3 regions of the Aerococcus mictus genome follow, and region 3 is predicted to be linked to each of the others. Evidence: predicted binding sites of a transcription regulator. Region 3 holds the regulator's gene; each other region holds the start of a gene.
What was found. Region 3 encodes Rex, which represses fermentation and respiration genes when NADH is low (regulators of the CRP and FNR family bind a similar motif). Its sites were predicted from a motif close to TTGTGAANTANTTCACAA; they were not measured.

Region 1 (7,679 bases), 170 kb from region 3:
GAGTAAACGCCCCGCATTTCATTGTAGACCACCCCGGTAATGGTGATGGGATCTTCCAGATTATGGAGCTCCTTATGGTAGCCTTCTTGGCGGAAAATATTTTCTTCTTCGTACATCCGCGGGAAAAAGACCGCATCCAAATAAATCGACATTAAGTTCTCAAAGTCAATCTCATTCATGGATGAAATCGGGAAGAGGGTCATGTCCTTATAAGTCATGGCATTTAAAAAAGTATTCATGGAGCTTTTGAGCATGTACATGAAGGGGTCTTTGACGGGATACTTCCGCGAGCCAGACAAGACCGTATGCTCAACAATATGGGCCACCCCGGTAGAATCCTTGGCTGGGGTTAAAAAACCGATTCCAAAGGCCCGGTGGGGGTCATCATTTGCAATCCAAATCACTTGGCCCCCTGAAGCCGGATGGCTGAATTGGTGGATGACCGCTCCTTGCTCTTTTGAAACGATTTTTTCACTTTCAACAAAACCATGGTTTTCCTTATTCACAACAAGCACTCCTCTTAAAGAATCTTTCCCTAGTATAACAAATTTTCCCTAGAGTCACTATCCAGGAAATCTGATCAAATGTGGGGAATAAACCCTAAGGATTGCGGGCGGAAAAAAATCCCCTTATAATAAGCAAGATACTTTGGCATTATTATATAGAAGGAAGTGTTCCTGATGTCTATTCATTACTATCACAATGACCCCCACTTGCAAATGGGGATCACCCTAAGAGACCCCGACCTGCCCGAAGCAGGCAATATGGGGATCCATTCCTACCAGGACTTGGATGCCGTCCTGGCTAACCGGCGATCCTTTTTCCAAACGGCCAATATAAGTCCCGACCACTTTGTCCAAGCCCATCAGACTCACTCCAAACGGGCTGTAGAGGTTAGCTTGGCTGACGGCGGCAAGGGTGCCTTATCCAATGACACAGCTATCCCCCAAACCGACGCCCTCTACAGCTTTGACGAGGAGCTCATGTTAGGGATTTTCACTGCTGACTGCGTTCCTATTCTCTTCTACGACCAAAAGACTCCCCTGATTGGCGTCATCCATTCCGGTTGGCGGGGCACGGTCCAAAACATTACCCAAGTGACCTTTGAGCAAATCTTTGCCGATCATCCTGAGGTCAAAGCAGAAAATATCCACGTTCAAATTGGTCCAGCCTTATCCCAAAAACACTTTGAAGTCGATGAGGATGTTTATCTTCAATTCAAGAACCTGGAGGGCTCAGCAGGCAATATCTCCTACCAAGCAGACACTAGTAAGTGGCACATTGATAACCAAGCCGTTGTCAAAAACCAATGTCTCCATTTAGGTATCCGACCCGAGAACATCCAAGTGGACCCCATGGATACCTATACCAGCCCCCAAGGCTTCTCCTACCGCCAAAACCAAACCAAAGGCCGTCACATGGGCTTCATCTGGCAAAAGAACCGTGTGAATTAATAAAATTCTGATAATAAAAGAAAAAGTCTGGGACAAATGTCTCAGACTCTTTTCAAAATACGAACTATCTAATCAAAACGTGTTCCAAAAGTCAGCCCTGACGTCCACTTCACGAACTATGTGCGATAGGCTTGCACCTATCTTCCATAGTTTGTTCCAGTTGCTATAGCTGTTCGAAGCGAAGAGCGAGTTACAGATATAGTATGCGTAGCTCTTCAGGGCTCTTTTGACTTTTGTCACACTCTCTTTTCTATCTATACAAGAGGCATTTCTTACTTATTCTTAATTGGCTCTGGAGCCTTACCATAACCTTGGTAAGCTGCCCGCATCATGGCCATCATATCAGGAACTAATGGCAGACGAGGGTTTAATGGGGTACATTGGTCTTCATAAGCATCATAAGCCAGTTGTTCTAAGGCCTTTTCCCATTCTTTCTTGTCAAGACCTTGGGCTTGGTAGCTCATTGGGAGACCGACTTTTTCACCGAGTTCATAGCAGGCTTGGGCCAGGGAAGCAACGGCTTCATCGACCGTATTGGCCTTTAAGCCTAGCATACGGGCAATGTCTTGGTAACGTTCGCCAGCCTTGTAGTAGTTGTATTTTGGCCAGGTAGAAAGTTTGCCTGGTTTTTCCCCGTTGTAGCGGATCACATAAGGCAGGAGGATCGCGTTGTTTTCTCCGTGAACGGTATGGAAGACCCCTCCGATCTTATGGGACATGGAGTGAACAATTCCCAGGAAGGCGTTACCGAAGGCCATCCCCGCCATGGTTGCCGCATTATGCATCTTCTCTCTAGCTAGCGGGTCAAAGTCTTTGACTGATTTTTCCAAGTAGTCAAAGACAATCTTAATGACTTGGAGGGAGAGTCCATCGGTATAGTCTGAGGCAAAGATCGATACATAAGCTTCAATAGCGTGGGTTAAGACGTCCATCCCGGTAGCGGCAGTCACCCGACTTGGTACCTTTTCGACAAAGCTGGAATCCACGATAGCCACCTTAGGTAAGAGGGCGTAGTCAGCAAGCGGGTACTTCTTATTGTTCTTCTTATCTGAAATGACCGCAAAAGGCGTTACTTCGGAACCTGTCCCTGAGGTGGTTGGGATAGCCACTAATTGGGCTTTTTCACCGAGGGCTGGGAAACGGAAGGCCCGTTTTCTAATGTCCATGAATTTTTGAACCAGGTCACGGAAGTCAACGTCAGGACGTTCATAGAAGAGCCACATGATCTTAGCGGAGTCCATAACCGATCCCCCACCAATGGCAATAATGGTATCAGGTTGGAAGGCACGAATGGCGTCAGCACCCGCTTGAACCGTGGAAATATCTGGATCCGGTTCAATGTTATCAAAGACATCATAGACCACCTTATTTTGCCGTTGTTGGAGTTGGTCAATGACTTTTTGGACAAAGCCGAGTTTGGCGATGCCTTTATCAGAAATAATCGATACCCGTTCCACATGGTCTAATTCTTGTAAGTATTTAATGGAATTCTTTTCGAAGTAAACCCGAGGGACTTTAAACCATTGCATGTTATTTTGCCGCTCCCCTACTCGTTTAATATTAATCAAATCCAAAGGTCCCACGTTACCAGCTACAGAGTTATGTCCATAAGACCCACAGCCTAGGGTTAAGGAAGGAATAAAGTAGTTATAAACATCCCCAATTCCCCCAAAGGTTGACGGTGCATTGACAATGACCCGGGCCACTTTCACCCGTTTGGCGTATTCGATTTCTAAGTCGTGGTTATTGGTATGAATGGCGGCGGAGTGACCTAGGCCATTAAATTCCACCATAGCTTCGGCCTTAGCCATCCCATCTTCAGTCGTCTCAGCCTTTAAGATGGCTAGGACAGGGGATAATTTTTCTCGGGTAAGAGGTTGGGCAGGACCCACTTCAGGAACTTCTGCTGCTAGGATGACGGTTTCTTCAGGGACTTCAAAGCCGGCTTCTTTAGCAATCCAAACCGCTGATTTTCCGACAATATCGGCATTGAGTTTGGCTTGGTCAACCGCCTCACTATTGGCTTTAGCTCCAAAGCAGAATTCTTCTAAGAGGGCTTTTTCCTTTTGGTTGACAAAGTAAACATGGTAGGACTTCATTTCTTTAATGAAGGCGGGGTAGATTTCTTTGTCAACAATGGCAGCTTGTTCTGAAGCACAAACCATCCCATTATCGAAGGCCTTACTCATGACAATATCATTCACGGCTTGCTTGAGGTTGGCCGTTTTTTCAACATAGGCAGGCACATTCCCTGGTCCCACACCCAAAGCAGGTTTCCCACAAGAATAAGCAGCCTTAACCATAGCAGATCCCCCAGTGGCTAAAATGGTAGCGACATCAGGGTGGTTCATCAGTAAATTGGTGGCTTCCATGGACGCATGTTTTGAATCGATCCATTGGATACAGTTTTCAGGTGCCCCTGCCGCAATCGCTGCATCACGCACCACTTTGGCCGCATGGATAGAAGATTCCAGCGCTTGAGGGTGGAAGGAGAAGACAATTGGATTACGGGTCTTCAAGGAAATCAAGGACTTAAAGATTGCTGTCGATGTTGGGTTGGTAGTAGGGACAATCCCACAAATTACCCCGACCGGTTCAGCAATATAGGTCAATCCCTTGGCCTCATCACGATCAATAATACCTACTGTTTTCAAGTGGCGCATGTGGTTGGTCACATGTTCACAGGCAAATAAGTTCTTGGTTGCCTTATCTTCAAACACACCCCGTCCCGTGTCTTCAACGGCATGTTTGGCTAAGACCCCATGTTGGTCTAAGGCAGCAATCGATGCCTTGGTGACAATATGGTCGATTTGTTCTTGGTCTAAGGCCATAAAATCCTCTAAGGCCTGTTTAGCCTTAGCCACTGTCTCATCGATAAATTGTGGAATATCTACTTTTTGTTCTTTTCCTTTAGCCATTGTTCTTCCTAACCTTTCCTTTGATTTTTAATGACTTTCATCTTTATGGCTATTATGTTAAGTTATTCACAAATAAAAAGCAAGTGATTTTTTGTTTTTCTTTTTAGCTATAACCGCTTACAATTACTGAAACATTAGTAATTTAACCTTGTAATCGCTTACAACTTTTGAAATAATATTTTTATATTTTAATTAAAAAGAGAAAATATGTGTTTATTTTCACAAACTTAAAAAATATGCTCTTGACTAAAAACAGTTCCCCACTTTTCCAAAATATAGAAAAAAGGCCATGACAAGTTATCATGACCCTTATCGGTGTACAGATACTCTTCCCCTAGCAAGTCTAGCCTCGTGGAAGGGTTGAAAGACTAGAAATTATTTGCTAGGGGAAGTTAAGGCAATTAATCGTCATTGGGGTAATAAGTCAAGAGGCCAAAGCCATGGTTCAAGGGGCCACTCCCCTGACCTAGATCTAATTGATCTTTAAGGGCCAGGCTGAGATAGGTCTTAGCCCGGGCAATGGCAGTAACTAAGTCATCCCCCTTGGCTAGGTTGCTGGCAATGGCACTGGATAGGGTACAGCCAGTACCATGGGTATTGGGGTTATCAACCCGCTCGCCCTTAAACCAGTGGACCTCGCCCTCAGGGGTAACCAGGACATCATTAGCATCATTAACCCGGTGGCCACCCTTACAGAGGACAGCGACTTGGTAGGTCTGACTAATTTTCTTAGCGGCGGCTTCCATATCGGCTGCCGAATGGATGTCTTGTCCCGCTAAAACCTGGCTTTCAGGAATATTGGGAGTAATTAAGCAAGCGAGAGGAAAGACCTGGTCAGACAAGACCTGTACCGCTTGGTCTTGGATCAAGTTGGATCCGCTCGTTGCGACCATGACCGGGTCTACTACGACATGTTTAGCCTGATAGTTTTTAAGGGCTTTGGCAATTTCCTTCACTAAATCTACTTGGGAGACCATGCCAATCTTGACGCTAGCCGGAGGAATATCCTCAAAAACAGCCTGAAGTTGACTAGCCAAGGCCTCAGGACTGAGGTCATAGACCCCGGTCACACCCCTAGTATTTTGGGCGGTCACTGAAGTAATGGCACTCATGCCAAAGACTCCATTGGCCTGCATGGTCTTGAGGTCTGCTTGAATACCAGCTCCCCCACTAGAGTCTGAGCCGGCAATAGTGAGGACGGCTTGGAGTTTAAAGAGCTTTTCAGCCGCTTTACGGATTTCTTGAGTCGCTTGGTAGGGGTCTTCCGCCTTAAATAAAGCAGAAATCAGAGCCACCCCGGCCAGCCCCTGGTCCCGTAAATTGGCCATATTATCTAAGTTAATCCCACCAATGCCTACAATGGGAATATTCACCCCTTGGGCAATAGCTCTCAGGGTAGTCAGACTGGTGGCTTGGGCATTGGCCTTAGACTGGGTCGGATAGAGGGCGCCAACTCCCAAGTAGTCTGCACCAGCCGCCTGGGCATTTAGAGCGGCATTCAAACTCTTAGCCGAAGCCCCGATAATTTTTTCCGGGCCGAGTAGTTCTCTAGCCTGGTCAACTGGCAGGTCATCTTCTCCAACATGGAGGCCGTCAGCATCTACCGCCAGGGCCAGTTCATAGTCATCATCGATAATAAAGGGGACACCTGCTTCTTGGCAGAGGGCTTTGATTGTTTTAGTTAGACCCAGCTTCTCCTCTTGGTCTTTAAAGGGATGGTCCTTCAAACGTAGCTGTAAAATCGTCGCCCCTCCTGCTAAGACCTCTTTGACTTGCTGGATTAATTCGTCATGGTCAAAACGATCGGGCGTAATGGCATAGACCAATAAATCATTTTTATTGAATGTCATACTTGGCTCTCCTTTCTAATTCTTTGGCCTCTAATAAGAAAACCTGGTCAATCACCCGGTTGGAATAAGTGGCATTGCCCTCATAAGGCTGGAGGACTTGGGCAGCAATTTCTCCCGCCACCCCATAGCTAATCACGGCTGCTGTAGCTAGGTAAAAAGGATCCTCATCCGGATTACCGGCTAAAAAGCTAGCTAGGACGCCGCTTAACTGGCAACCTGACCCCGTATAGGAAGCCATCCAGGGGTGGCCATTTTCAATGACTGCCAGCCGCTTGCCGTCTGTCACTAAGTCAATCGGACCCGACATGGCTAGGATAATTCTTTTTTCTTGGGCATAAGCTTTAAAGTCCGGAGCAAAATCAGCCAGGTTGGCTAAGGTTACCTCGTCTCCAGGACCCAGGTCGACCCCAGATCCTTGGCTTTTTTCAAAAAGGAGACTTCGAATTTCCGAAGCATTCCCCTTCACCGCTGTCACTAACCCCTGGTCAATCAGATCTTGACAGAGCTTTAATTTAGACGGCATCGCTGAAACCCCCACTGGGTCTAAGACCACGGGATGGTGATCATTTTTCGCTGTGGTGGCGAGGTCCAACAATTCCTGATTAGGTCTGGGACTAGCGGCATTCAATAGCAAAAGGTCAGCTGTCTTGACTACATCCTGACTATTAGGTAAGTTATCGGTCATCACGGGACGCCCGCCACTGGCCAAAATCACATTGGCCACATCATGTATGGTGACATAATTATTTAAGACTTGGATCAGCGGGGCTTTCTCCTTGACCTGCTGACTATATTTCGCAAAGGGAAGGCTTATTTTTTTAGACATTGACTCATCTCTCTTATTCTGTTTAGATTACACATTTTATCTGCAGGTCTTTTACTTCTAGACAGAAAAAAGCCCTGCAAAGTATACTCCACTCGTGTACTTTGCAGGACTTCTTATCGTAAGGCTTTAGCAAAAGCTTGATTGTACCTTATAACGATATTTGAATTCTCACATCCCTACGCAAGTCTTAACTTTCTCAGGTTCAAAGAGTCCAGGTTTCCACCTATCTCAGCAAAAGCACCTCTTGTGAGTACTTTCTAACTATAACAGAAACCGCTTACCTATTCAAGACGAAGCACTTAGAGCCCTTTTTGAAAGCTGAGATAAATAAAAAACTCCAGCCCAGTATGGTGACCCCAATAAGTTGGACTTTATATATAGTGAGTTGGCCTTTGGCCAGCTCTTTTTTGTTGCTTACAGTTCTTGCTTATTTCTTGCCGACACATTTACTCAGAAATTTAAACTTGTCAAGAGGAAGAGCGTAGCGGCTCTTGATAAGTTTAAAGTTTATGTGTAATCATTAAGCGGCGAAAGAAGCGTGATGAAGACGAAATTCTATAGGACTCCTAAAATCTAATTTTTCTTTGATTCTTTCACCATTGTAATAGATTATAAAATCTTCAATCGCTTG
Region 2 (7,679 bases), 290 kb from region 3:
GGGGATTATCCTGATGGGTTTCCGGCTCAACCTGGAAGTGCTGGCTCAACACGGGGTCAAGACCATTACCCTGGCTATTGTAGTGATTGCCTTCACGATTGGCTTGATTTATAGTCTGGCTAAGGCTGCTGGAATAGAACGTAAACTATCCCTCTTATCCGCTTCTGGTTGTGGGATCTGTGGGGCAGCCGCAGTACTTGGTTTGTCACCCATTATTGAAACGGATGAGGACGATGAGGTGATTTCTGTTGCCGTGGTCGCTATTCTGGGGACCATTTTCACCTTGATTATGGTGCTCTTACGGCCAGTTATGGGCTTGACCGATGTTCAGTTTGGGGTCCTAGCTGGTGGCTCTTTACATGAGATTGCCCATGCTGTTGCTGCTGGTGCTGCAGGGGGAGCTGCTTCAGAAAATATTGCTGTGATTGTTAAGTTATCACGGGTATTAATGTTAGCCCCCGTATCCTTGATTTTCTCTTATATTGCTAGTCGCCGTAGTGATGGCAATAGTCATGCCAAGATTCAATGGCCATGGTTTATGTTAGGTTTCATCATTTCTTCAGCGATTGGGACCTATGCAGGACTATCAGATGCTATTGTGGGCCACTTAGTTGACTTGGCCTACATTCTCTTAGGGATGGCAATGGCTGCTTTAGGGGTAAATGTGAACTTTAAAGTGGTCTTTGAAAAGGGCCAAAAAGTCTTTGCGGTTTGTTTCGCTGGCTCAGTAGCTCTCTTTGCCCTGGTCTTTGTTGCGGCAAAAATGTTCTTCTAATCAAATAAAGCAAAAGAAAAAACGCAAGTCCATTTGGGCTTGCGTTTTTTGTATGAAGTGATTATTCTTCGTCAGAATCTTTTTCGCCGATAACTTCAGGTTCAGCTGCTGCAGATGGTTCTGCATCTTCTTCAGGTTCGTCATCTGGAGCGCTGACTGATACGATAACTTCTTCTGGGTCGGTAATTAATTCAGCATCTTCCATACCTTCGAATTTAACTTCTCCGGCAGTAACGCTGTCATTAATGTCTAAGCCGCTAACATCCACAGTGAAGTATTCTGGCGCTTTAGCAGGGTCAATACGTAAGGTAACTTCGTAAACGTTGATCGCTGCCACACCAGCAGGGTTAGCTAGCTTCTCTTCGCCAACGATAGATACAGGAACGTTAACCTCAAGTTTTTCACCTTTCTTGATCGCTTGTAAGCTAATGTTATAAACGATTGGCTTAATTGCTGCGCGAGAAATTTCACGTAGGAAAACAGTACGGCTTCCTTGTCCTTCAATTTCTAATTCGAAAACTGAGTTAGTCCCTAAATCACGTTCAATTTTTTCCACGTCTGGGCGTTCCATTGAAATTTTGATAGGGTCTAGGTCACTAGCATACACGACACCTGGAACTAGGTCTTCACGGCGTAAAGCCTTTGAAGCGGATGTTCCTGCAGCATCACGCGTTTTTGCTACAAATTTCATCATTCTACCTCCTGATTATTACTTTTATGAATTCTTTGAATTCCTAAAAACTACTCAATTATAGCACAAAGGGCCATAATAGATCAAGAATCCATAGTTTTTCAATTTCTATTTAACCATAAAAAGGCCAAGAGTTGTAGTCTTTTTGAAAAATATTTCCTGTTATTCGCTTTTTCGGCTGTCTAGAAAATGATAAGGACTTGTAGTTTTTAATTCCTAGTGGACCAACTCAAGGCTTAAGTATGGTAAAATAACGGCAATAATATCTGCTTACCTAGGAGGTTATCCATGTTATACACCAGTACGAGAAATAATCAGCTTTCTGTTCGGGCAACGGAGGCGATTTTGCAAGGTTTAGCGCCTGATGGGGGACTTTATGTTCCTGAATCGATTCCTCATTACGAAGGAGATTGGGAGACGATGAGCAAGTTGTCCTACCAGGAACTAGCCTTTCAAATTTTAAGCCTCTATTTTGATGATTTCCCTAAGGACATTTTACAATCCTGTATCCAAGCCGCCTATGATGAAAAATTTGATGATGACCGTATTGCGCCAGTTGTAGGCGTATCAGACCACTATCTTTTGGAGCTTTTCCATGGGCCAACGATTGCCTTTAAGGATATGGCCTTATCCTTACTGCCTCATTTAATGAAGGCTGCCCAAAAAGTCTTGGGTCGCGATGAGGAAATTATCATTTTAACCGCGACTTCAGGGGACACGGGTAAGGCCGCCATGGCTGGTTTTGAAGACGTGACTGGGACTAAGATCATTGTCTTCTATCCTAAGGGCGGGGTTTCCAGCATTCAGGAAAAACAAATGCTGACTCAAAAAGGAGACAACACCTATGTCTTTGGGGTCAAAGGAAACTTTGATGACGCTCAAAGTAAGGTCAAGGAGCTTTTCAATGATAAGGACTTAGCAGCGGAACTTCAAGCCAACCATAGCCAATTTTCTTCTGCTAATTCCATGAATATCGGTCGCTTGTTCCCTCAAGTGGTTTACTATTTCTATGCCTATGGGCAATTATTGAAACAGGGCGCTATTCAAGCAGGAGACTTGGTCAACTTTACGGTGCCAACCGGGAATTTTGGAAATATATTGGCTGGCTACTATGCTAAGCAAATGGGCCTACCGATTGACCGCTTAGTCTGTGCCTCTAACGATAATACCGTCCTTTATGACTTCTTCACTAGCGGAACTTATGACCGCCGTCGCCCCTTTAAGTTGACGATCTCTCCATCGATGGATATTTTGGTCTCCAGTAATCTGGAACGGCTCTTGTATTACGCCGTGGGCCAGGATAGTCAAGCGGTTAAAGACTTGATGGCTGCATTACAGGACGAAGGTCACTACCAATTAGGTCAAGAAGTGCAAGCGGCCTTTGATAGCTTTATTGGAGCCTATAGTGATGAAGCTGAAACCAGAACTGAAATTAAGCGCGTTTATCAAGAAGACCATTACCTCATGGATCCCCATACGGCCGTGGCTTCCGCTTGCCTAGGCAAGGTGAAGGACCAGTTAGCAGGTGAAAGTATTGTGGTGTCGACAGCTAGTCCTTTTAAATTCCCCGCTGCCGTTTTGGAATCAATCGCTAAGGGCGACAGTCATTTAAGTGACTTAGAACTCTTAGAGGCAGTGCAAGCGGCCAATGGCTTGGACTATCCCCAAGCAATCCAAGCCATCCTTGAAGCTGACAGCCGGCCTGAACGGGTGATTGAAGTGGAGAAAATGGAAACAGTGGTAAGAGAGATTGCCAAAGGATAGGAGATTAAGGTGTTAGAAAACAAACAAATCGTTGTGATCGTGACTGGTGGAATTGCTGCTTACAAGGCGCCAGACTTTGTGCGCCTCTTGATCAAGTCAGGCGCTGAAGTTAGGGTAGTGATGACTGAGGCAGCTGAACAATTTGTCCGCTCCTTTACCTTCGAGGTCTTAACCAAGTACCCCGTCTTAACTGAACAGGGGGCTTATCCAGACAGTATCGGTCACATTCATTTAGCTGACTGGGCTGACCTGGTGGTTGTCCTCCCAGCTACCGCTAACACCCTAGCCAAGGCGAGCTTGGGCTTAGGGGGTAATGAAGCCACTGCTACCTTATTAGCCATGGATTGCCCACGGATTTTTGTTCCAGCCATGAATAATAAGATGTGGGAAAATCCTGCGACGGTTAATAATGTCGCCAGCCTGAGAGAGAGGGGAGATATTGTTATCGAACCGGCCTCTGGCTTTTTGGCAGAAGGTTATGAAGGCAAAGGGCGGATGCCTGAACCCATTGGGGTCTTGCAAGCAGTCAAGGCTTTGGTCGCTGTGGAGAAGGCCTTTGCCGATCAAGCAAAGAATGTCCTTAAGAATAGCTCCTTTAAAGGGAAGCAGATTGCGGTATCCGCAGGGGGCACTCAAGAAGCCATCGACCCCGTCCGCTTTATTGGTAACCATTCTTCAGGGAAGATGGGCCTGGCCTTGGCTCATGTGGCGGCTCTCTTAGGGGCTGAGGTGACCTTAGTGATGACCCCAACGGCCCAAGGCTTGCCCCATTTACCTGCTATTAAAACCCGTCAAGTGAAAGATGCTCGCCAACTCTACCAAGTCATGCATGAATTGAACGAGGCCAGTGATATCATTATCATGGCAGCGGCTGTTTCTGACTACCGGGTCGAGACGCCTAGCACCGAGAAGATCAAGAAGAATAAAGAAAATGACCAGGATCACTTACAAATTAGCCTGGTAGAAAATCCTGATATTCTCAAGAGCCTTTCCCAGGATGGCACCTTCCTAGTTGGCTTTGCAGCGGAAACCAACCATGTGCTTGACTATGCGAAGAAGAAATTAGCCGCCAAGGGGATCGATATGATTGTGGCTAATGACGTGAGTCAACAAGCCATCGGTTTCTCTAGTGAAGATAATGCCGTTACCATCATTAGTCAAAAGGGAGCGAAATCCCTGCCGCAAGCGGATAAAATGATGATTGCTGGAGGCATCTTTGCCCAAATTGCCCAAGAATTGAATGCATAAGAAAAAGGACTTAGCTCCAAGCCAGGGAAGTGGCTGCTAGCTAGGTCCTTTTTTCTTGGTCAAGGATTAAAACTCGTCACCTAATAGATAGGTGTGTTCGCCCAAGGAATATGGATCGGTTTTATTAATTCTTTCGTAGTAGAGGTGACCGTCAAGGTGGTCGATTTCGTGTTGCAAGACGATGGCAGGATAGCCCTTGAAACGTTTCTTAAAGTGATTGCCTTCCAGGTCATCGTAAGTGATAGTGATGCGAGCGTAGCGGGGCACATAACCGGACACATCGTCATCAACTGAGAGGCAGCCTTCGCCTTCTCTGAGGCAAACTTTTTCTACGGAATGACTAATGATCTTTGGATTGACCATAACCCCTTCTAAAATAATCTCTTCATCGGAATCAGGATCTTCGATATTAGGAACCAAAAGGGCGATCATCTTTTCACCAATACCCACTTGAGGGGCAGCGAGACCAACACCAGCGCGGAGACCAAGTTCAGGGCCCTTTTCTTCATCTTGACTATTATACAGGTATTCCATCATATCGTGAGCGGCTTGTTTTTGCGCTTCATTTAAGGGAAAAGTGATGGTGTCTGCTTCACGGTGTAAAACTGGATTGCCATCACGGGTTATGTCATCCATTAAGTACATACAGCTTATCCTCCATTAACTATCTTATATTTTAATTCATTTTCTCAAATTACAGCAAATAAGTCAAAAGGATCTCGCTGTTTTTTAAGGCCATAAATCATCGAATCAGAACAATAAATGTATCCCGTAATTAATAAAAATTTCACAAGGCAAGCGCTTTCCTAATTGAATTGTAACAGTATTATAACAGTTGCAAATACCTGTATTATTTTTAAAAATGGCTTTATATAAGTACTTTAGCCAGACTTTTAGAAAATCAATTACAGCGCGCATGTTAACGTTTACACAAATAAAGCAACTGTTCTAATATAGAAAGTTAGGATTTGGACCTCTATTGTTTGAATTCGCTTCCTTTCCATGATAAATTAGTGAAGTGAAGGGTGAATAAGCCAATGCCAAGGCATGGCAAAATATTTTCTTTACAGAAAGGAATGTGTACAGATGGCAAAACAACCAGTAGATTATCAAGCACAACTTGCTGGTATTGACGAACAGTTCCAAATGGTTCGTATACTAGACGAGGAAGGGAAAGTCGTTAACCCTGACATTATGCCAGACTTAACTGACGACCAACTTGTAGAAATAATGAAACGGATGGTCTTTTCAAGAACCTTACACGAACGCTCAATGGCACTTGCTCGCCAAGGACGTTTAGGTTTCTATGCGCCAACTTATGGACAAGAAGCTTCCCAAATGGCTAGCTCTTATGCCTTTGAACAAGATGACTGGCTATTCCCAGGTTACCGTGATATTCCACAATTAGTGGCTAAGGGATTACCAGTAGATAAGGCTTTCCATTGGTCTCGTGGACACGTTGAAGGAAATGATTATCCAGAAGACTTCCATGCAATGCCTCCACAAATTATTATTGGGGCCCAACTTATCCAAGGTATGGGTAATGCTGTTGGTCAAAAATTAAATGGTTCTAAGAATGTCACTTACACCTACACTGGTGACGGTGGTTCAAGTCAAGGGGACTCATATGAAGCTTGGAACTATGCTGGTCGCTATAAAGCACCAATTGTTTTCTTCATTCAAAACAATGGTTTTGCGATTTCCACCCCACGTCAAAAACAATCAGCGGCTAAATCCTTAGCACAAAAAGCTGTTGCAGCTGGTATGCCAGGTGTTCAAGTGGATGGTAACGATGCCTTAGCAGTTTATGCGGTAGCTAAACAAGCACGTGAATGGGCTGCAGCAGGCAACGGACCAGTCTTAATTGAAACCATTACCAACCGTCTCGGCGCTCACTCCACTTCCGGTGACGATCCTAAGATTTATCGTACCGATGAAGATATCCAAAGCTGGACCAGTCGTGAACCATTGATTCGTTTCCGTGCATACCTAGAAGAAAAAGGTCTCTGGGACGAACAAACTGAAAGCGACTATGTCGAAAGCGTTAAAGAAGAAGTTCAAGCAGCCATCAAGAAGGCTGAAGCTGCACCTAAGCAAAAAGTTTCTGACTTCTTGAAGAACATGTTTGAAGAACCAGGACAAAACATTAAAGAACAAATTGAAAAATATGAAGCGAAGGAGAGTGAATAAGGATGGCCAAGAGAACTGGAAAAACAATGGTAGAAGCCATCACTGCAACGTTAGACCAAGAAATGGCTCGTGACGATAAAATTTTACTTTTCGGTGAAGACGTAGGTAAAAACGGTGGTGTGTTCCGTGCTTCTAAAGGTTTATATGATAAATATGGTGAAGACCGTGTAAGTGATACGCCTCTATCTGAATCAGGTATTGGTGGTATGGCAATCGGACTTTGTCTCCAAGGTTTCCGTCCTATCATGGAAATCCAATTCTTCGCTTTCGTATTTGAAGTGATGGACTCCCTAGCTGGACAAATGTCACGTTACCGCTTCCGTTATGGAGCAACCCGTAACTTCCCAATTACCGTTCGTTCACCATTTGGTGGTGGGGTTCACACACCTGAAATGCACGCGGACTCAGTAGAAGGTCTCTTTGTCCAAACCCCAGGGATGAAAGTGGTTGTCCCATCAAGTCCTTATGAAGCTAAAGGTTTACTTGCTTCAGCAATTCGTGACAACGACCCAGTCTTATTCCTTGAACACATGAAGTTATACCGTTCATTCCGTGAAGAGGTTCCTGAAGAAGAATATACCATTCCTCTAGGTGTAGCCAATGTGGCTCGTGAAGGCTCTGACGTTACTGTGATCGCTTACGGTTACATGGTACGTGAAGCACTTAAGGCTGCGGAAGAATTAGAAAAAGAAAATATTTCTGTTGAAGTCATTGACTTACGGACGATTTCACCAGTTGACTATGAAACCATTGGTAAATCTGTTGAAAAAACCGGCCGTGTTGTCATGGTACAAGAAGCTCAACGTGAAGCTGGTGCAGGTAACAATGTGATCGCTGAAATTTCTCAACGTTTCATTCTTTCTCTAGAATCACCAATTGAATTCGTATCAGCTCCTGATACAGTTTACCCATTTGGTTTAGCAGAAAATGACTGGTTGCCAAATGCTGATGACATCAAAGAAGCAGTTAAGAACACAGTTAATTTCTAGAAATAAGTAATCCTATTGAATC
Region 3 (7,679 bases):
AGTAATGACTGTACCACCGGTAAGAACAGCTAAGTCTTCTAATTGTTCTTTACGACGGTCACCAAAGCCAGGCGCTTTCACAGCAACAACATTGAAGGTTCCACGAATTTTGTTCAAGACTAAAGTAGGAAGTGCTTCACCTTCAACATCGTCAGCCACTAATAATAAGGATTTACCTTGTTGTACGATTTGTTCTAATAATGGAAGGATATCTTGGATATTAGAAATCTTCTTATCAGTGAGCAGGATGTAAGGATCATCGAGAACAGCTTCCATCTTATCGTTGTCGGTTACAAAGTATTGGGATAAGTAACCGCGGTCAAATTGCATCCCTTCAACAACGTCTAAGGCAGTGTCCATGGATTGTGATTCTTCAATGGTAATGACACCATCTTGGCCTACTTTTTCCATAGCGTCAGCAATTAATTGGCCTACTTCTTGGTCGCCGGAAGAAATTGCCGCAACGTTAGCAATGGATTCTTTAGCATTCACTGGAACAGAAATTTCTTTCAAAGCTTCTACTGCCTTGCGGATAGCTTGATCCATCCCACGACGAATGCCCACAGGATTTGCCCCTGCTGTCACATTTTTGAAACCTTCATGGACGAGGGCTTGGGTTAGGATAGTAGCGGTAGTTGTCCCGTCACCAGCAACATCATTAGTCTTAGAAGCGACTTCAGAAACTAATTTAGCTCCCATGTTTTCAAAGTGATCTTCTAATTCAACGTCTTTAGCAATGGTCACCCCGTCATTGGTGATTAATGGGGACCCATAGCTACGTTCTAGGACAACGTTACGTCCCTTAGGCCCTAAGGTCACTTTCACGGTATTGGCTAATTTATCAATACCTTCTACTAAAGATTGTCTTGCATCACTTGAATATTTAATATCTTTGGCCATTCTATCTATCTCCTATTCTAAATCTAAGCATGATCGAGAATTCAATGTTTTTTATGTTGATTGTCGAAGTTCAGTCAATGATTATTCAACTACAGCAGTTAAATCTTTTTCTTTAATGATGAGGTAATCTTCCCCTTCATAGCGGATTTCGCTTACTGCGTATTTTTCAAAAATAACTTGGTCGCCCACTTTAACTTGAGGGGTGTAATCATCAGTAGCATCAGCAACAGCTACCACTTGACCTACTTGAGGTTTTTCTTTAGCAGCAGATGGTAAAACGATACCAGAAGCAGTTTTTTCTTCCTCTTCTTGGACTTGAATAATCACACGTTCATTTAACGGCTTTAACATTTAAAATATCCCTCCAAATTTCACATACTAATTAATAACACTTTTAATGATTTGTTAGCACTCATCATCTCCGACTGCTAACTTACAATATTTATAGTAAAACATTTCCAGATATAAATCAAGTAATTCGTTGACTTTTTTTGACCTTTTTTCTTGTTATCACTTTAAAAATATAAAATATCATTTAAAAAGTATATATATCTTTGAAATTAGGAAATTGAGATAGATTAAACTCTTTGCACTTTCATTTTTACTATTGATGAGTAATGTTTTGATAGCATTTATTTGATAAATAGCGTTGAGCAGTAGTGGCGCTTTGAATGAGGTAGTTAGCCATGAATAAGCAAGCGATGTGAATTACGTTTAGTAGGCATTAGCCGTACTAAACGTTTGAAGTTCGCTAAGCGAGAGACCTCGGCTCGAGCCGATGCCATGGCTTTTCAACGACCAAAATTCAAAAGCAGAACGAATGCTCATCAATAGCATTTAAAAGAGAAGCAAAATTTTCTATAAAAACTGATGACAAGAAAAAGCCCTCCATTAAGAGGGCTTTACTAAGCGACTGACATAAGTTAGACCTGATCGTCTGACCAGTTTCTAGCTAACTTTTGCTAGTTCTACTAATTTTTCTTTTTATTGTTGCCATTTCGATTACCGATATAGTAAATCAGGGTTTGCAACTCATTGGCTAAATCGACGTTTTGGACATGAATATCTTCAGGAACATCTAAAACCACCGGCGTAAAGTTCAAGATGCCTTGAATACCGGCTTCACCTAATTCACTCACGGTATCTTGAGCGACTTTTTCCGGAACGGTCATAATAGCAATCAGAATTTCCATTTCTTGAATCCGTTCCTTTAATTCACTCATAGGGTAAACCGGTACCCCACTATGGACGGTTCCTACAATCTCAGGATTAATATCAAAGGCCGCCCCAATCCGGATATTATTGGTCCGTTTAAAGTTATAATTTAATAAGGCGTTCCCTAAATTACCGACCCCGATTAAAGCCACTGTGGTGAGGCGGTCTTGGTAGAGTTGGCGACTAAAGAAGTCCAATAGAGCTTCAACATCATAGCCATAACCACGCTTCCCTAGGGCACCAAAATGTGAGAAATCCCGGCGAATAGTGGCGCTGTCCACTTTGATCGCCTCACTGAGTTCGCTGGAAGAAATCCGTGTCTTACCCATATTCTTAAAATTATGCAAGTAACGGTAATAAAGCGGTAACCGCCTAGCCGTTGCACGTGGAATTTCCTTCATGTTTCCACTCCTTTTCACAAGATATCAAATACATTTTATCACCTAAATCATAAAATGGAAAGAACTTTGTGAAAAATCACATAAATCTTTTCTGCTAATTTTCATTAATTTTAAAACTTTGTGAATAATCCCGCCCCTTTCTAAGGGAAAGTTCACAAAGTCAAAAAATATCTGTCGATAAAATATGATACACTAGTGAAGACAATAATAAACGATTTAGGAGGAAAGGATCCAATGATTGTATTACAAGGATCAAAACTCATGCGACGTTTTGGCTCCGATATTCTTTTCCAAGATGTCCAAATGACCATCCAAGATAATAGTCGTACTGCCTTAGTCGGGCGAAACGGCACCGGCAAATCCACCCTACTCAAAATCTTAGCAGGCATTGAAGAACCTGACCAAGGGCAAGTCACCCGGGCTAAGGGTAAGACCATTGCCTACATGGACCAACATGCCGCCATTGAAAACAGTCAACGGACGATTTATGAAGAAATGCGGTCGGTTTTTAAAGAATCTATTGCCCTCATCCACCATGCCGAGCAAGCCGCTCAAGACTTGGCCGATGCCCAGGATGAAGCAAGCTACCAAGAGGCCCTCAAACGCTATGACCAATTACAAGAAGAAGTCAACCAAAGCAATGCTTACGGTTATGATTCCGAAATTCGCATGGTCCTCCACGGCTTTCAATTTCCCGAATCAGATTACGACAAACCCATCAATCAATTATCTGGTGGTCAACGGACCCGGCTAGCCCTGGCCAAGGTCCTCCTCGAAAAGCGCGATATTCTCATCCTCGACGAACCCACCAACCACTTAGACATTGAAACCCTGACCTGGCTAGAAGACTACCTGCCTTCTTATCCAGGAGCCTTATTAATTGTCAGCCACGACCGTTATTTCTTAGACCATGTCACCAATGAAACCTATGAAATGACCAACCACAGTATGGAATATTATAAGGGCAATTATTCCTTCTACCTCAAAGAAAAAGCCGTCCGCCTCGAAAGCTGGCAAAAGGCCTATGATAAACAACAAAAGAAAATCGCTAAGTTAGAAGACTATGTGGCCCGTAACCTTGTTAGAGCCTCGACCACTAAGATGGCCCAGAGTCGACGTAAGCAACTCGAAAAGATGCCCAAAATCGAAAAGCCTAAGCAAGACGAAAAAAGTCCCCATATTCAATTCCTCACGGACAAGTCTAGTGGCAATGTGGTCCTTACCGCCGACCAGCTAGGCATTGGTTACGATGATCACTTACTCTCCTACCCGATTGAGCTGGATATTAGAAAGCAACAAGCTATCGCAGTGGTGGGGCCCAACGGCGTGGGTAAATCTACCCTCTTAAAAACCATTATCCAAGAAATCCCTGCCATCAAGGGGGAAATCCACTATGGGGCTAATGTGACTATTGGCTACTATGACCAAGAATTAGCCAAGCTCCACAGCAATAAGGATGTCCTCCATGAACTTTGGGATGACCATCCGACCATTAACGAGGAAAACATTCGTACCATCCTGGGTTCCTTCCTCTTCTCCGGCCAAGACGTGGAAAAATCTGTCGCCATGCTGAGTGGGGGCGAGAAGGCCCGGCTTGCCCTCGCCAAACTTTCCTTTAATCATGATAATTTCTTAGTACTGGACGAACCGACCAACCACTTGGATATCGATTCTAAGGAGATTTTAGAGAATGCCCTGATTGCCTATGATGGAACCTTGCTATTCGTCAGCCACGACCGCTACTTTATTAATCGGATTGCCACCCAAGTGCTTGAAATCAGTCCGGAGGGTTCCACCCTCTACCTAGGCGATTACGATTATTACCTCAATAAAAAAGCCGAGCAGGAAGCACGGCTAGCTGAAGAAAATAAAGCAGACCAGTCTAGTCTTTCTGAAGAAAAACCAGCACCCAGCCAATCCGCCCAAGCCTATCAAAATCGTAAGGAACGCCAAAAAGAAGAAAGAAAACTCCAACGACAAAGCGAAAAAATCGAAGCAAATATTGAAAGCTTAGATGAAGAAATAGCAGAGATCCAGGAAAAAATGACTGATCCTGACATTTTACAAAATTACTATGAATTAAACCAACTCGACCAATCTCTTAAAGACAAACAAGCCCAACAAGAAGCGCTCTTTAAGGAATGGGAAACCGTTCAAAGTCAGTTGGAAGACTTTGACCAATAAAGATAAAAAGGCATGCCTACACCAGGACTCAAGAAGCAGTCCTCCTGTAAGCATACCTTTTCTTTTTAAGCTTCAAGCCATTCGGTATGAATGACCTCAATGGGATACCAGTCTTCAATTTTATCGAGATAGTTCAGCAAGCGTTGCCGGCTCTTGCTGTATGAATTAGAGACTAGGCCAAAAGCTACCACCGCTTGGTTGACTAAGTCTAAGTCAGCAATTTCAGCAGCAGTCATCTTTTCTCGTTGTTGGGCCCGTTCCACCATACTTTTGACGATCCGGCGCTTATCCTTCAAAGTATAAGCTTGGTCAATGATAAAAGTAACTTCTAAACCAATTAAGACCATCTTTCCTCCTCAAGCTTTCCCTGACAATCAATTGGCCGTTGCTTAAAGGCGACTAATTTTCATCACCTAAGTCTAAACCAGGGTTAGCATCCAAGTCCAAGCCGACAAAGTCGCCCTTTTGGTATTGCGGGTAGGCAGCTGCTGCAATCATGGCGCCATTATCCCCACATAAACTTAATGGTGGGTAGGAGAGGCGCACTTCAGGATGTTCTTTGGCTAGATGACTTTCTAGTTCCTGTCTAAGTGAAGAATTCGCGGCCACGCCTCCGGCAACCACTAATTGTTTGACCGGGTAAGCAGCGATGGCCCGCATGGTTTTAGTTACTAGGACCTCAACAGCCGCTGCTTGGAAGCTGGCTGCCACATCATTAGGATTTAATTTTTCCCCTTTTTGTTCCGCATTATGGGCATGGTTAATGACCGCTGATTTCAGTCCACTATATGAAAAGTCAAAATTATCCTCATTGATCATGGGACGTGGATAGTCATAAATGGCCTGCCCTTCTTGGGCCATTTCATCCATGCGTTTACCCCCAGGATAAGGAACCCCTAAAATACGGCCGACCTTATCATAGGCTTCCCCCACAGCGTCATCACGGGTATCACCGATTTTTTGATAGTGGCCGTCTTCTTTCATATAGACCAATTCAGTATGTCCCCCACTAACCACTAAGGCTAATAAAGGGAAAACCATTTGATCAGATATATTATTGGCGTAGATATGCCCTGCCATATGGTTGACGCCGATTAAGGGTTTGTCATGGGCAAAGGCCAGGGTTTTGGCGGCAGTGATCCCAATAAGTAAAGAGCCTACTAAGCCAGGCCCCTTGGTAACCGCCACAGCATCAATCTCTGGCCAGGTCACGTCTGCTTCCTTCATGGCGTAATCAATCACCTGAGTAATTTGCTCAACATGGTGGCGGCTAGCGATCTCTGGGACTACCCCACCAAACCGCATATGACTTTTTATTTGTGTGGCAACGACATTACACTTCATCTCTTTGCCATCAATAACGATTGCTGCACCGGTTTCGTCACAGCTTGATTCGATTCCCAATATTGTTGTCACTGGTCGATCTCTCCCATAAATAAACTTTTGCATCTTCATGATTATCTTGATAATAGTTTTTGCGTTGGTCAATACACTTAAAGCGCTGGCTCTCATACAAGGCCTGAGCAGGGATATTGTGAGCGCGGACTTCTAAGAAACAACGGGTTAAGCCTTGTTCTTCCAAGTGGACCAGGGCCTGAGCCAAAAGAAAGGCCCCCAAACCCTGGCGCCGTCTTTGGGGGCTGACTGCAAAATGCAGTAATTCCCCTTCATCAGCCAACAATTGAAAAGTGGCTGCCGCTAAAACAACTTGCTTTTCATCTAGCAAGAAGAATAAATAGAGTCGCGGACTGGCTAAGCCCCGCTCCAACCAATCCCTGGCGATATGGGGCATATGGTCAAAAGCCTCCTGGTAAAAAGCCAGCACCTGCTGACTAATCCCGGGAATCTGTTTGGCCTCCGGTCGGTGGTAGACTATGATTTGCTTCATCTTCTTGGGCAACCTGGTGGGCTTCATTTTGCCAAGTCAAAGTAAGCGCATCTTCATGATTATCACGATAATAACGCACCATCTTTCCTGTTGCCTTAAACCCCTCTCGTAGATAGAATTTCTTGGCACCTTCATTGGATAAACGCACTTCTAGGGTTATCGAGTCACGTTCCAGCTCAGGAGCTAAGTGTTTGACCAAGTCTAAGAGCTTGGACCCAATCCCTAAGGACTGGTAGCTTGGTAGTACCGCTAAATTCGAAATGTGAATCGATTCTTTGTCCCGCCGACAACCCACAAAGGCCAGCAGTTCTTTTTCCTTAAAGGCTTGTAGGTAAAATGTTGACGGATTGTAAAGCATATCATTATAGATATCCTTCTTGGACCACATCTGATGCCCATCATAAGCCGCCCGCTCCAAAGCCACCATTTGGTCAATCCACTCCGAATCGGAGATAGCTAAATCAAGCTCCTGGTCTAGGCCAAAAGTCAAAGTAGCCTTATCCAAATCGATCTGCTGACTCAAAGCCTGGCCGGGTTCATCAGCAAATAACTGGGTAATTTTATTGCCCAGCTGAAATAGCCAACGATCAAAGCATTCTTTCCACATAATGGCCTCGGTTTGCTTCCGCTTCTTCGGGGTGTTTCTCCTCCCAACGCTCTTCGGCTTCTGCTAATTTAGCATAGTCTGGTAAGAAAGTGGCGACATCCTCTTCCTCTAGTTCTAGCTTAGCCAGTAAGGGAGCGTGGATAACCCCTTTTTCTGCCGGCAATAATTTGGCTTGCTCGCCTAAATGTTCTTGAATCAGCTCCTCAAACTGGTCAATGTCCGAACTGATGAAATACAAGTTTTGGTCTGGATAAGCTGTCTTTAACTGGTCCAGCCAGTCTGCTAGACGGTAATGCCCCATAGTTAGTCCTTCTACTTCCTGCCCATCACTATCATAAGCCATAGCAAAAACGGTTTGGCGTCTAGCATTAATCAGAGGACAAATGATGCCTTCCTCCCCAACGACATTGGCAGCAATGGCTTCTAAACTGGTCACTGAATAAAGTGGAATATTTAAGGTCCAAGCCAAGGTTTTGGCAGTGGT

Region 1: adhE (bifunctional acetaldehyde-CoA/alcohol dehydrogenase) is a predicted target of Rex. The motif match lies at 4,427-4,444, and genes of this name have one in related genera.
Region 2: pdhA (pyruvate dehydrogenase (acetyl-transferring) E1 component subunit alpha) is a predicted target of Rex. The motif match lies at 5,395-5,412, and genes of this name have one in related genera.

What each region holds. Positions count from the first base shown of each region.
Region 1 covers NZ_CP132985.1:70,848-78,526, reverse strand. The annotation lists gene DBT49_RS00375 (insulinase family protein) at 1-506, opposite strand, end outside; gene pgeF (peptidoglycan editing factor PgeF) at 681-1,454, shown strand; gene adhE (bifunctional acetaldehyde-CoA/alcohol dehydrogenase) at 1,727-4,372, opposite strand; gene thiD (bifunctional hydroxymethylpyrimidine kinase/phosphomethylpyrimidine kinase) at 4,774-6,222, opposite strand; gene DBT49_RS00355 (hydroxyethylthiazole kinase) at 6,209-7,048, opposite strand; TPP riboswitch at 7,205-7,303, opposite strand; one part of gene DBT49_RS00350 (IS3 family transposase) at 7,569-7,679, opposite strand, start outside.
Region 2 covers NZ_CP132985.1:524,185-531,863, forward strand. The annotation lists gene DBT49_RS02520 (YeiH family protein) at 1-775, shown strand, start outside; gene DBT49_RS02525 (50S ribosomal protein L25) at 837-1,466, opposite strand; gene thrC (threonine synthase) at 1,755-3,230, shown strand; gene coaBC (bifunctional phosphopantothenoylcysteine decarboxylase/phosphopantothenate--cysteine ligase CoaBC) at 3,240-4,478, shown strand; gene def (peptide deformylase) at 4,545-5,123, opposite strand; gene pdhA (pyruvate dehydrogenase (acetyl-transferring) E1 component subunit alpha) at 5,565-6,668, shown strand; gene DBT49_RS02550 (alpha-ketoacid dehydrogenase subunit beta) at 6,671-7,657, shown strand.
Region 3 covers NZ_CP132985.1:237,454-245,132, reverse strand. The annotation lists gene groL (chaperonin GroEL) at 1-900, opposite strand, end outside; gene DBT49_RS01140 (co-chaperone GroES) at 982-1,251, opposite strand; gene DBT49_RS01135 (redox-sensing transcriptional repressor Rex) at 1,872-2,516, opposite strand; gene DBT49_RS01130 (ABC-F family ATP-binding cassette domain-containing protein) at 2,751-4,700, shown strand; gene DBT49_RS01125 (DUF503 domain-containing protein) at 4,766-5,047, opposite strand; gene tsaD (tRNA (adenosine(37)-N6)-threonylcarbamoyltransferase complex transferase subunit TsaD) at 5,100-6,116, opposite strand; gene rimI (ribosomal protein S18-alanine N-acetyltransferase) at 6,082-6,588, opposite strand; gene rimI (ribosomal protein S18-alanine N-acetyltransferase) at 6,533-7,195, opposite strand; gene tsaB (tRNA (adenosine(37)-N6)-threonylcarbamoyltransferase complex dimerization subunit type 1 TsaB) at 7,176-7,679, opposite strand, start outside.